3 regions of the Alicyclobacillus hesperidum subsp. aegles genome follow, and region 1 is predicted to be linked to each of the others. Evidence: riboswitches for the same ligand, from Rfam matches in the RefSeq annotation. Region 1 holds a riboswitch; each other region holds the start of a gene.
What was found. A riboswitch is a leader RNA that binds a small molecule or an ion and turns the genes downstream of it on or off. The one in region 1 is predicted to bind thiamine pyrophosphate.
Positions count from the first base shown of each region.

Region 2: linked by a shared signal. The riboswitch ahead of tenA (thiaminase II) and the one ahead of thiC (phosphomethylpyrimidine synthase ThiC) in region 1 are both predicted to bind thiamine pyrophosphate.
Region 3: linked by a shared signal. The riboswitch ahead of QMF38_RS00135 (ECF transporter S component) and the one ahead of thiC (phosphomethylpyrimidine synthase ThiC) in region 1 are both predicted to bind thiamine pyrophosphate.

Region 1 is NZ_BSBJ01000009.1:187,286-191,575, forward strand. Features, by position in the region: TPP riboswitch at 1,938-2,046, shown strand; gene thiC (phosphomethylpyrimidine synthase ThiC) at 2,165-3,922, shown strand.
Region 2 is NZ_BSBJ01000003.1:46,411-50,700, forward strand. Features, by position in the region: gene map (type I methionyl aminopeptidase) at 1-975, opposite strand, end outside; gene def (peptide deformylase) at 1,118-1,897, shown strand; TPP riboswitch at 1,958-2,057, shown strand; gene tenA (thiaminase II) at 2,120-2,833, shown strand; gene thiD (bifunctional hydroxymethylpyrimidine kinase/phosphomethylpyrimidine kinase) at 2,826-3,731, shown strand; gene thiM (hydroxyethylthiazole kinase) at 3,768-4,290, shown strand, end outside.
Region 3 is NZ_BSBJ01000001.1:21,614-25,903, forward strand. Features, by position in the region: gene ribH (6,7-dimethyl-8-ribityllumazine synthase) at 1-188, shown strand, start outside; gene QMF38_RS00130 (S9 family peptidase) at 207-2,138, shown strand; TPP riboswitch at 2,279-2,383, shown strand; gene QMF38_RS00135 (ECF transporter S component) at 2,480-3,064, shown strand; gene QMF38_RS00140 (ATP-binding cassette domain-containing protein) at 3,061-4,290, shown strand, end outside.

The sequences.
Region 1 (4,290 bases):
GCCCCAGAGTTTGCGCGAAGTAGGGGCGGCTGGTGGCGGCCAAGAGGAAACTTGGTACACGGTATCGGAGAGGACTTGATGATACTTATTCCATGCGATATGGATAACCATACCAGTAAATGAATACAGCCGCCCGAGGAAACGTAGAGTTACAGCCAGTATACTGTGGTAAAAAGAAATGACACGCATATGAGGTAAAAGACGAGCCTGTATTCTGCCGACTTGACTTCCTGTTTCAAATTCCCACTACCCATAAATGGGTTCTTCGAATGTTCCTTGTATCTGGAACGCCTTTTGGTAGAGCGTTTTGCAGGTTCATAAGTCCTCGTGGGGCACAGGATTTCAGGACACGAAAAAGGGATTTACTCCAACTTCGAGAAGATTTCAAGCGACCTAACATATAAATTTCCCCAAAGATAAGTCCACTTGTATCTTATCTAAAATTCACTGTATGAAGAGTGGCTAGAAATCAAATCCAGTGAATGACTTGAACTGTTCTTTTCTACTCCGGATCTTCAGCCATATCCCGCAAAGTTACGGGGTTCATCATCCCAGGGTGCAAAGCCTATCAGCCGTGAAGGGGATTTTGCGACAAGCGTTTGTGTAACTAGGTTGGAATCTCTTCAAGCGGAGCGGCGAGCAATGCTGATTAGCGAGCTGCGGTTCTGATACCAAATGCGGATTTCGTTTAGATGAATCCACACCGTCAATTGCTACACTCCGACAATTATTCAAGGATGTAGTTGATAAAGATCTCGCCAAGGTACTTTTCATTGAACTGGTCAGCCAGTGCGAAATTCTAAAATCGATGGAAGTAATCCCTCCAATTTACAAGGCGGCAGTTGGTGTCTATCAAAACGAAGCAACCGAATTTACGTAGCCAAGCAACGGGTAACGCCAACTAGGGTGCCAAGTACGACACGTTTGGGAACAAGCTTACGTGGTTTGAGTGCAGAGGATGCCAAAAGCGAACTTCTGATTGCTTTTGACGTAACATCTGCCAACGTATACGACGGCGAAATGCTTATGCCGCTCATGAAGGAAATCCACAAGCGTAACTGGCGATTCCATTCGTTATGATGGACGCCGTTATCACAAGGTGAAAAAGTATGGATCCGCTCGTCAGTACGGTGCACAGGCTATCATCGCATTGAATAAACGAGGCAAAAAGGAATCTCCCGTGGCCTCGCATTCGACGGAACGCCCCATTGCTCGATGGGATACGGCATGGTGTATTGGGGTGCTGACGGCGAATGGCTGAAGTTCCGTTCCCCGCATGCCGTAGACAAAGTAGACTGTCTGCTCCGGATGGAAGCTTGTCCTAATTCCAACCACGGCATGGCGATAGGAAGAGCATCGACGAAGGCGTCCGTCGTAACTCGAATCCTCACCGAAACACACGGATTGAAAACAACAGTATCACGAGCGAGCATCCGTTGAACGTTGCAATCCGCGGCTGAGAAAGAACGTCTCACGGTGAACGACGCGTAGAAGGTCACGACCCACGTATAAATCAACGCCGTTGTTCTACTGGCGGCCGCTTTGGCAGTCAGTACGGCCAAGCGACAGACGAGGAGCGCCTAAGCCATCCAGCAGTTTGCTTGCAATGGCATTACACGCATCGTGGCGATTATGTCCTGCTCTCACAAATTGTAATACCAATCTGCCGGTGCGGTATCAGATCGTTTTTTGATTTGATCGAATCGTCCATTCTGCAAAAGGCTCAGAAAAAAGTTAACGTGTTTTTCCTATTAAGGGTGTCCATGGTGGTTACTACATCAACGATGATCAGTCGTACTTTTTGGAACAAGATTGCAACGCTTTGTTCTTATGTTGTAGAAGCCAGTTTCTGTAACATCGCTCGTACAATCTCCTGGGACGAGAAAACAGGGGGTTGTAGCGAATGCGCATCAGTGGTATGTTGAAAATGAAAAATTCAAATATTCAGCGGGAGCTCGGCAAACCGGGCTGAGAGGGCGACTGTGGTTGCCGACCGTCAACCTGATCTGGATAATGCCAGCGTAGGGAGTTTATCTGACATCCAGGTATATCTATGTCATGTAGGTATATCTATGTTTAGGTGTAGACCGCCGCGAGTATATCCGGCGGTCTTTTTAAGTTGGCAGAACTTGTAGGCCCGTTCTGATTGAAGGAGGCAAACGTCATGTCTAATGATATTAAATTTTTTCCAGGCAGCAGAAAGGTGTATGTTAATGGATCACGACCTGATATACGTGTTCCTATGCGGGAAATCGTGCTGTCTCCTACTTCCGGACGATTTGGCGACCAAATCAACGAACCGATACGTGTCTACGATACGAGTGGGTTATACACTGATTCGGATGTGGTTACGGACATTCGTGCGGGGTTGCCAGCTATTCGACTTCCATGGATTATGGAACGTGAGGATGTGGAGGAATACGAAGGGCGCAAAGTATTACCAATCGATGATGGATTGAAGGATTCAACTAAACAAGCCACTCGTGAGGTGTTTACTGGTTTGACACGCAAACCGCTTCGCGCCAAGCCGGGCCGCAATGTGACCCAAATGCATTATGCTAGACAGGGAATTATCACACCTGAAATGGAGTTCGTTGCAATCCGGGAAGGGGTGGATCCTGATTTTGTACGCCTAGAAGTGGCTGAAGGTCGGGCCATCATTCCTTCGAATATTAATCATCCTGAATTAGAGCCTATGATTATTGGCCGTAACTTTCATGTGAAGATCAATGCTAACATTGGTAATTCAGCAGTTGCGTCATCCATTGAAGAAGAGGTAGACAAGATGAAATGGGCGACCCTTTGGGGTGCCGATACAGTCATGGATTTATCAACAGGTAAAAATATACATACAACTCGTGAGTGGATTATACGCAATTCCCCAGTCCCAATTGGAACGGTACCCATTTACCAGGCGTTAGAGAAGGTTGGGGGTGAAGCTGAGGCTTTAACATGGGAAATTTATCGTGATACCTTAATTGAACAGGCGGAGCAAGGAGTGGACTATTTTACCATTCATGCAGGCGTGCTACTGCGTTACATTCCGCTCACTGCGAAGCGCGTTACAGGAATTGTATCCCGTGGTGGTTCCATCATGGCTGCATGGTGCTTAGCACATCATCAGGAAAACTTTCTTTATACACACTTCGAAGAGATCTGTGAAATTATGAAGGCCTATGATGTGGCATTTTCGTTAGGGGACGGGCTTCGTCCGGGATCTATCGCAGATGCAAACGACCAGGCACAGTTTGCCGAGCTTGAGACGTTGGGTGAGCTCACTAAAATTGCTTGGGAGCATGATGTGCAGGTCATGATTGAAGGGCCTGGGCACGTTCCCATGAATAAAATCAAGGAAAATATGGATAGACAGTTAGAAGTTTGTAACGGAGCTCCATTCTACACCCTAGGTCCCCTTACTACGGATATAGCACCAGGATATGATCACATCACTTCTGCAATTGGGGCAGCAATGATTGGCTGGTTTGGGACAGCAATGCTTTGTTATGTAACTCCGAAGGAGCATCTTGGGTTGCCAAATAAAGATGATGTGAAGGAGGGTGTCATCGCTTACAAAATTGCAGCCCATGCCGCCGACTTGGCAAAGGGGTATCCAAATGCACAGCAGCGCGACGACGCTTTGTCAAAAGCAAGATTTGAATTTCGCTGGAAGGACCAGTTTAATCTTTCTTTAGATCCTCAGCGTGCAATCAAGTTTCACGATGAGACACTTCCTGCTGAGCCTGCAAAGACAGCACATTTTTGTTCCATGTGCGGACCAAAATTCTGTAGTATGCGAATCACACAAGATATCCGGGAGTACGCCAACGAAAAAGGACTTACTATTGAAGCGGCTATCACCACAGGAATGGACGAAAAATCGCAAGAGTTTCGGCGAGCAGGTAGCCAGATCTATCAAGGATAGTTTACATTCATGAAGTGCTTGCTAGATAAGCCTCCTTGTTCCGTCTAGTTAAGTCAACTGCAGATGACTATCAGCCCCCGATGCTCGAATAAAGCGTGTCAAGCATCGGGACCTTTTTCATGTATGGAATGTTGCGTTGCGAGAAGAGCGAGATTTGACGTTAATTCGTTTCATTGCTATGAAAGTGGTGTACAGTTAATCGGCAAGACGGTTTGTACTGACGATGTAGGCCACTATTGGTTATTCTTTGCTAGTATGTCCGGCAAATAGTCAAATTCAGGTCTCGCTGGCCAACTGTTCATTACGACAGTGCGCTCCCTCACGGCCGGGAAACAGCAGCGAAACTCGGAATTTACATGGAGGCTTGG
Region 2 (4,290 bases), on a different contig from region 1:
TCCCTGCCGCGCGTAGGATACAAAGCCCAAAAGGCGACCGCCTTCATCCTGTATCGCCAGCGGGATCGCTCCGCCAGTAAACAAATCTTGAGGCGTTACGCGGCGGCCCCAAGCCTCGAGAAGGATGGGATCCATCTCCTTTGCGACCAATTGTACAAGCTCGGTCTGATCCACCTTTGCAGCCGGAACGAGGAGCATTTCCGCGACCCGAATCGGCTGTTGCTCATCTGCGGATCGCGTGATCACTTCTGCCACGCCATCCCTCACGATCACGGTATCTTCGACGTGCACGCTCAAGTCGCCATGCATCGTGACATCCGCCCACCCGTTGTCGGCACGACGTGCGTAGCGGCTGACCTGCGCAATCACCGGTTCAATGGCCAAGACCATCCCTTCGCGCAAGCGGGGTCCTAAACCAGGCGGCCCAAAGTTAGGAAGCCACGGATCCTCATGCAAACTTATTCCAGTACCGTGTCCGACGGCCTTGTGGATGATGCGCATGCCAGAGTGTTTGACCATCTCGCCGATGGCATGCGAAATGTCCGAACATCTACCCCCGGCCTTTGCATGCTGGATTCCCGCCGCTAAAGCTGCCTCCGCGACTTCCAGCATCCTACGCGCTTCGCGTGTGCCATCCCCTACCACGTACGATCGCGCGGCATCGGTGATCCAGCCGTCGACTGCGACGGCGATGTCAACTTTGACGAGATCCCCAGACTGTAATCTGTACGCCCCCGGCACGCTATGCCCTATCTCGCTGTTCACCGACACGCAAATTTCGCCCGGAAAGCCGTGCACACCCTTGATGGCCGACTTCGCCCCAGCAAGCCGCATCGCAGCGACGGCAACTTCCTCTAAATCGCCCGTCGTGATCCCGGATTGTATGGCCTTGGCGACTGCGCGATGGACCTCGGCATTGGCCCGCCCGCAAGTGCGCAACGCATCCAGCTCACCATCTGTACGCACCTCAATCATCTTTGCACTCTCCTCTCCCAGCATCGATACGCTAGCCCGCACATGTGTGCAACAGCCGTTGGCATAGGTGGACGCTTGGTCAAACGTCATACCTGCTGCATTGTATAGAGATCGATAGAGATGACAGGATGGAGGAACCGATGTGGCCATAAAATCGATTTTGCAAGGGGATATCCCTGAACTGCGCCAGGCCTCACAGCCCGTCACGCAATTTGACGACCAACTTGCCGAGCTTGTCAGGGACCTTATCGATACGCTCGAAGCGCACCGCGGGCTTGGGTTGTCCGCACCGCAAATCGGTTGTTTACAGAACGTCTTCGTGACAGACGCCGGCGATGGCGTGAAGATATTCGTCAACCCCACGCTACACGAACCCAGCGGGTACGCAAAAGCATACGAATCGTGCCTCAGTTTTCCCGATCACGCCTTATGCATTGAACGCCCCACGCGGGTGATCGTGCGTGCTCAGGACATCCATGGCACGCCCTTCGAACTGGAAGCTTCCGGTCTTTTGGCACGCATCGTCTGTCACGAGTACGATCATCTGCAAGGTGTGCTGTTCATCGATTATTTAAGCGAGGAAGAGTTGTTCGAACAACTTCTGGCAAACGCTTACGTCGTCGACGATGAAGAAGATGAAGAGATGGCGATGTCAACCGCGGCGCAGGCAGCAGCGGGCACAGGCGACGCAACCAGCCCGAGCGCCGAAGAAGAGCTGCGTCAAGAGCGGCAAATGATTGTCGACATGCTCGCGGAAGTGTCTTGGAAATTGGCGCTTGCCATCGATATGCTGCGAGAGGACGCGAGTGGTTGGACGGACGGCGTCAACTGGCACGGGTTGCAGAAGGCAAGTGAAACGCTGGAAGACACATTCGCTGGCTTATCGGAACGCCTGGCCACGGACGCAACGCCGCACAGATAGGTCCTCTGATGCGCGGGACACGCGCGTCTCGTTATGCTATCATTACAGTCGATCACACATGGATGCCACTAGGGGAGCGCTTGCTGAGACGGAGTGCGGCTCCGGACCCTTAGCACCTGATCTGGGTAATACCAGCGTAGGAAAGTGGCTCGCTGCGCGGATCGATCCGCCGACTGCGCCGTTTTTCCCCTTGTTGGCCTCCACCCTGAAGGAGGCTGGATGATGCATTTTTCCACAGAACTCTACGAGGCATCGCGGCCGATTTTTGCGGCCACGCTCGCACATCCTTTCTTGCAAGGCATTGCGCAAGGCGAATTGCCGCGCGACGCCATTGTGCGCTACGTACAACAGGATGAACTTTACTTAAACACATACTGCCGCGTCTACGCCAAAGCGCTTGCCTGCGCAGACACAGACGAACATATGCGCGATTTTTACGATCGCGTTGGACTACTGCTGGAAGGTGAACACGAGGCGCACGACAATCTCCTGCAGGTTGCGGCGGTACGCCCGGATGAACGCGGCACAAGTGCCGAAAAACTTCCCACCCTGCACCACTACGAAAGCCATTTGCTCGCCGTCGCAGCGACGTCCGATTTCGGTGCGATCATCGCCGCCATCCTGCCTTGCCACTGGCTGTACGTCGATCTCGCGCGCAACATTGTGAACAAGGTGCAACCCGGCCCCGACCATCCGTTTTCAACGTGGCTCTCCTTTTACGCGAGCGACGACATGAAAGCCAGTCTAGACCGCTTGCTGAACATGCTGGATCGGCGGGCCGCCATCGCCAATGAAGAAGCCAAGGCGTTCATGCGCACGGCTTACATGACAAGCTGTTATTTGGAATACCGCTTCTTCGATATGGCTTACCGCGGCGAGTCATGGTTGCCCGCAAATAGCACACTGGACAGTGGCAGGCGTGATTGCGATGTTTAAAACGAACGCTGGGCACATTGCGCGCATGCTGACCATCGCTGGTTCGGATTCCGGCGGTGGCGCAGGCATTCAGGCCGACTTGAAGACGGCCCATCAGTTTGCCGTGTATGGGATGTCCGCCATCACAGCCATCACGGCTCAGAACACGCTCGGCGTACAAGGCGTCTTCCCGCTTTCTCCAGATGCCATCTTGCAACAGCTGACATCCATCGCCGACGATCTCGGGTTCGACGCCGTAAAGACCGGCATGTTGGGCGACGCCGCTGCGATTTACACCATCGCATCGTTCCTGACAGAGCGGGCGACTTGTCCAATTGTCGTCGATCCGGTGATGGTGGCGAAAGGTGGCACTCCATTGCTCGATCCGGCCGATGTCAAGGCCGTGATCGAGCACTTGTTGCCTGTAGCAACCATCATCACGCCCAACGCCCCAGAAGCGTCAGCCTTGACTGGCATTGACGTACAATCGCTCGCGGACTGCAAGGCTGCAGCCGTGCGCATTGCCGAGCACGGGCCGCAGATGGTGGTGGTCAAGGGTGGACACATCGCGACAGACATCGCTGAACGCGAGCTCTCCGTCGACGTGGTGTATGCGAACGGTACGTTTACGTATTTTGCCGCGCCGCGCTTGCAAACCGCCAAGACACACGGCACAGGATGTACGTTTTCATCCGCGATCGCGTCCTGTTTAGCGCGCGGCATGGAACCTTTGGCGGCCATCGCCGCGGCCAAGGCGTTTATTCACCGAGCCATTCTGGAAGCCCGCAATTGGGATGTAGGCCACGGACACGGGCCAACGGATCATTCCGTACAACCGGTCTTCACAGCCAATATCGCGCCGGGCATGTTTTATCTGTTCGACGGCGAGCAGTGGCTGGAACGTAACGATATCGCGTGACCGCAGGGTGGTCCGCTAGAGAGGATGGTATATAGCATGAGTATCGGATCGTGGTTGACACGCGTGCGCGATCAGCGCCCGCTGGTGCACAACATCACCAACTTGGTCGTCACCAACGTGGCGGCCAACACATTGCTGGCCCTCGGTGCGTCGCCTGTCATGGCGTATGCACATGAAGAGGTCGCCGATATGGCTAGCATCGCCAAGTCGCTCGCGCTCAACCTTGGCACGCTCGATCCCGAGATTGTCGTCGCCATGCGGTTGGCCAGCACGGCCGCCAATCGCACCGGCGTCCCCATTGTGCTCGATCCGGTGGGTGCCGGAGCGACTCCCTACCGTACACGAGCGGCCAAGGAGATCATCGATGGCCATCAACTTGCCATCTTGCGAGGCAACGCATCAGAAATTGGTATTTTAACAGGTGCAGGCGGCTCGGTCGTCGGTGTCGACGCGGGTCAGGCAAGCGAGCATCTGATCGATGCAATGCGCGCGTTTGCCTCTGCGCACCGAACCGTCGTCGTCGCCACCGGCCCGCGCGATCTTGTCACAGATGGACAAA
Region 3 (4,290 bases), on a different contig from region 1:
CGGAAGTGGCGAAGGGCGTCGCTCAGCTTTCGATGAACACGGACACGCCGGTAATTTTTGGAGTTCTGACAACAGATACCATCGAACAGGCGATTGAGCGCGCAGGCACGAAGGCGGGAAACAAAGGCTGGGATGCGGCTGTCAGCGCTATTGAAATGGCGAATCTGCGGCGGATGTTACAAGGTTGATGGATGGGGGATGGCGTGATGGCAAAACAGCAGCTTGCGAGCTACGGCGCTTGGGCGTCACCGCTCTCTGCGGATAAGGTGGTACAGGCGGCGACGGGGCTTGGCAGTCCGAAGTGGGACGGCGAAAGTCTGTATTGGCTCGAGAGCCGACCGCACGAAGCGGGGCGCATTGCGATTGTGAAACGGTTGCCGGACGGACGCGAGATCGACTGTTTGCCGATCCCATTCAATGCTCGATCCCGCGTACACGAATATGGCGGTGGAGCATATGCGGTCAAAAATGACGTCGTCTATTTTGTAAACTTCTCGGATCAATGTATCTATCGCGTGCGCTTTGCTGGCGAAGAACCTTTGCCGCCTGAGTCTGTGACACAGCCGTCTGCGCTCCGCTTTGGCGACTTGTTTATCGCGGAGGATGTCATTTTCGGCGTTGTGGAAGATCACGGGACGAGCGGCGAACCGGTCAACAGCTTGGCGGTCGTGCGCCTTGCTGACGGTCGGGTCGACATCGTCGCCAGTGGACACGATTTTTACGCGTATCCGCGCCTATCGGCAGACGGCAGGCGGTTGGCTTACATCGCGTGGGATCATCCAAATATGCCATGGAATGGGACCTACCTGTATGTAGCCGATTGGGATGGAGAGAAGCTCGCGAATGCACAGCGGATCGCAGGTGGACGGGAAGAATCTATCTTCCAACCCGAATGGAGCCCGCGTGGGCAATTGTTCTACGTGTCAGACAAGACAAACTGGTGGAATCTGTACGCTTGGGATGCCGGCGGTACGCGCGCCGTCGCACCGCGCGACGTGGAATTTGGACGTCCGCTTTGGCAACTGGGTAGCTCGACGTATGCGTTTATTGACCATTCGCACATCGTAGCTACATACGTGGAGAACGGCTTCGGGCGATTGTGTGAGATCGATGTAGATACAGGTACTTTGACCGATATAGAGACGGCGTTCACGGGCTTTGACGATTTGTTCGCAGATGGTGCGGGTGGTGTGTTCTGTGTCGCCATGTCGACGCGGCGTCCTGCTGTCATCGCGAAGGTGTATGGCAAGAGCGTCGACACCGTCAAGTTTGGACCAAGTGCCGCTCTTAGCGACGACTGGATTGCAGAGCCGGAGGCCATTGTGTTTCCGACTACGGGCGGTGAGGTGGCCTACGGCTTTTACTATCCGCCCACCAATCCACAGTATGTTGCACCTGCTTCCGAGCGGCCACCGCTATTGGTGATGTCGCACGGCGGTCCGACCAGCGCAGCCCGGCCGGTTTACAAATTGTCGATTCAGTACTGGACGACGCGCGGCTTTGGCGTTCTCGATGTCAACTATGGCGGCAGCACTGGGTATGGGCGGAAGTACCGCGAGCGCCTGGCCGGGCAATGGGGCATCGTCGACCTCGACGATTGTTGCCAAGGTGCCTTATATCTTGTCGAGCGTGGCGATGTCGATCGCGATCGGCTGTGTATCACGGGTGGCAGTGCCGGCGGCTACACCACGCTGGCCGTGCTTGCGTTTCGCGATCTGTTCCGCGTTGGTGCAAGTCACTACGGTGTGAGCGATCTCGCTCTGCTCGCCAAGGAGACACACAAGTTTGAATCGCGTTATATTGAGCAACTCGTTGGTCGGTATCCGGAGGAACGGGAGCGATTTGTCGCGAGATCGCCCTTACAGCACGTGGATCAGTTTGCGTGCCCGGTGATTTTCTTCCAGGGTGAAGACGACAAAGTAGTACCGCCCAATCAAGCGGAATTGATGGTCGAGGCACTAAAAAGGAAGGGTGTGCCCGTCGCCTATCTTTTGTTTCCGGGCGAAGGCCATGGGTTTCGGAAGGCGGAAAACGCGAAGCGTGCCTTGGAAGCGCAGTTGTTCTTTTTTGGAGCTATCTTGAACTTTACGCCGGCTGATCCGATTGATCCCGTTCCCATAGAGAACTGGTCGAAGTGAGAAGAAACTTGGACGGGTGGCTGACCTGTACCGATGACCACGGCATCATCATTGGCTTTCGGATAGACACAGGCTTGTTTTTGGCTTGTCGGTTGATGGGGAGCATGCTACACTAGCCTATGAAAAAAGGAATACCGTGAATAGGGGACTAGGGGTGCCGACGTTGGCTGAGAGGTGACATAGTCACCAACCCTTTCGGACTCGACCTGGATAATACCAGCGTGAGGAAGTGCCCACCGTCGCTACGCTATCAGCGCCCTTTTCACCCGTCGTGGAAAGGGCGCTGTTTTGCGTGCGAACAGGTTCTCCCAAAGGTCGTCCTGTCACGGAAGCGAAGGGAGATGCAAGTTGTGCTTGCGAAATGGAAGTTACGTGAAGTCATTTTAATGGTTGTGCTTGCGATTGTCTGCGGCGGATTGTATCGTGTGTGGGACGTAATCAATGCGCTGGTGCCAACGACCGCCTATGCGTTGCAGGCGGCGATGACAGGGTTTTGGATGATTGCAGGTGTTCTCGTTCCCTATATTATTCGACGCCCGCTTGCCGCGTTGATCGCCGAGTTGGTCGCAGCCGCTGTGGAACTTTTGCTTGGTGGACAATTCGGCCTTGGAACCATGGAGTCGGGTCTTATTCAAGGGATTGGCTCGGAAATCGCGTTTCTTATTTTCGCGTATCGGATGTTTAACCTGTCCTCTTGTATGCTTTCCGGAACACTCGCCTCGCTAGCCTACTTGGTTCAATGGTACTTCCAGTATGGAGGCAAGTCGTTGGATCTTGGTACCATGCTTTTATCCATTATGATTTCTCTCGTCAGCGGCGCCATTCTCGGTGGTTGGTTGCCGAAGTTGATGGGTGATGCGCTAAAGCGTACGGGTGCCGTTCGAAATTACGCCATTGCGAAGGATGGGCGGGCGATCCCACAATGAGCCGGCCGCTGCCTATCCATGGCGAGTCGCCGCTTGTATCGGTACGCGATCTCGCCGTGACATACGATGGGGAAGCGAAACCAAGCGTGCGCGGGTGCACATTTTCCATTCACCCGGGCGAATGCGTGTTGCTCGCGGGGCCGAGCGGCAGTGGAAAAAGTACGCTTGCCATGGCCTTGGCTGGCATTATTCCCCGGTCTGTCGAGGGCGTAGTCACGGGCGAATGTTGGATAGCTCCATCGGTATCAAAACCGGGGAAAATTGGCTATGTATTTCAAGATCCAGAATCTCAGTTCTGCATGCACCACGTCGACGACGAGATTGCGTTCGGGCTTGAGAATTTGCAGGTTCCGCGCGACGAAATGGCACAACGGACTAAACAGGCCCTTGCCGCTGTGCATCTGCACGTTCACCCGCACGCGGCGCATGCGCGCTTTTCTGGCGGAATGAAGCAAAAGCTTGCCATCGCCTGTGCACTTGCGATGGAGAGCGAACTGTTCATCTTCGACGAACCAACGGCAAATCTCGACCCGACTTCCACGCGCATGGTGTTCGCCATGATTGCAGAATTGCGCAAACAAGGCAAGACACTTCTCATCATTGAGCATAAGTATGAAGCTTTGTTGCCTGTGGTCGATCGCGTCATTGCACTGAACAATGCAGGCGAGCAGGTCGGTGTTTTTGCTGCCGACGAATGGCGCAGGCTTAGCCAAGGAGAGTCAGGCACCTGCCTGCATCCCAATCCTTTACCGGTCTTCCCCACCTCGTCTCCTGACCCGGTATTAGCGCTTTGCGATTTGGCCTTGACGTACGGCGGGGAGCAGGTCTGGCAAGGGATTGATGCACAGGTTGGGCGCGGAGAATGGATTGCCATCGTTGGACCTAACGGCGCAGGCAAGTCGTCGTTGCTTGAGACGATGGCGGGTTTGCGCCGTCCGTCGAAGGGGATCGTGAAGTTCGCTGGTCGGGCCATCACGGGCATGTCAGCGCGTGAACGCTACTCGCATATCGCATATGGCTTTCAAAACCCAGAATATCAGTTCCTGTATGAGCAGGTAGCGGACGAGATGGCGAGCCGGGTGCTTGGCGATGACATTCCAGAGGACGTACTCCATGCCCTTGACGAGTTTGGGCTGGCCGAACACGCGCATGCCTCCCCTTATGCCTTGAGTCAAGGACAGAAGCGCCGTTTGTCCGTCGCAGTGATGATGCGAACTCATGCGGAC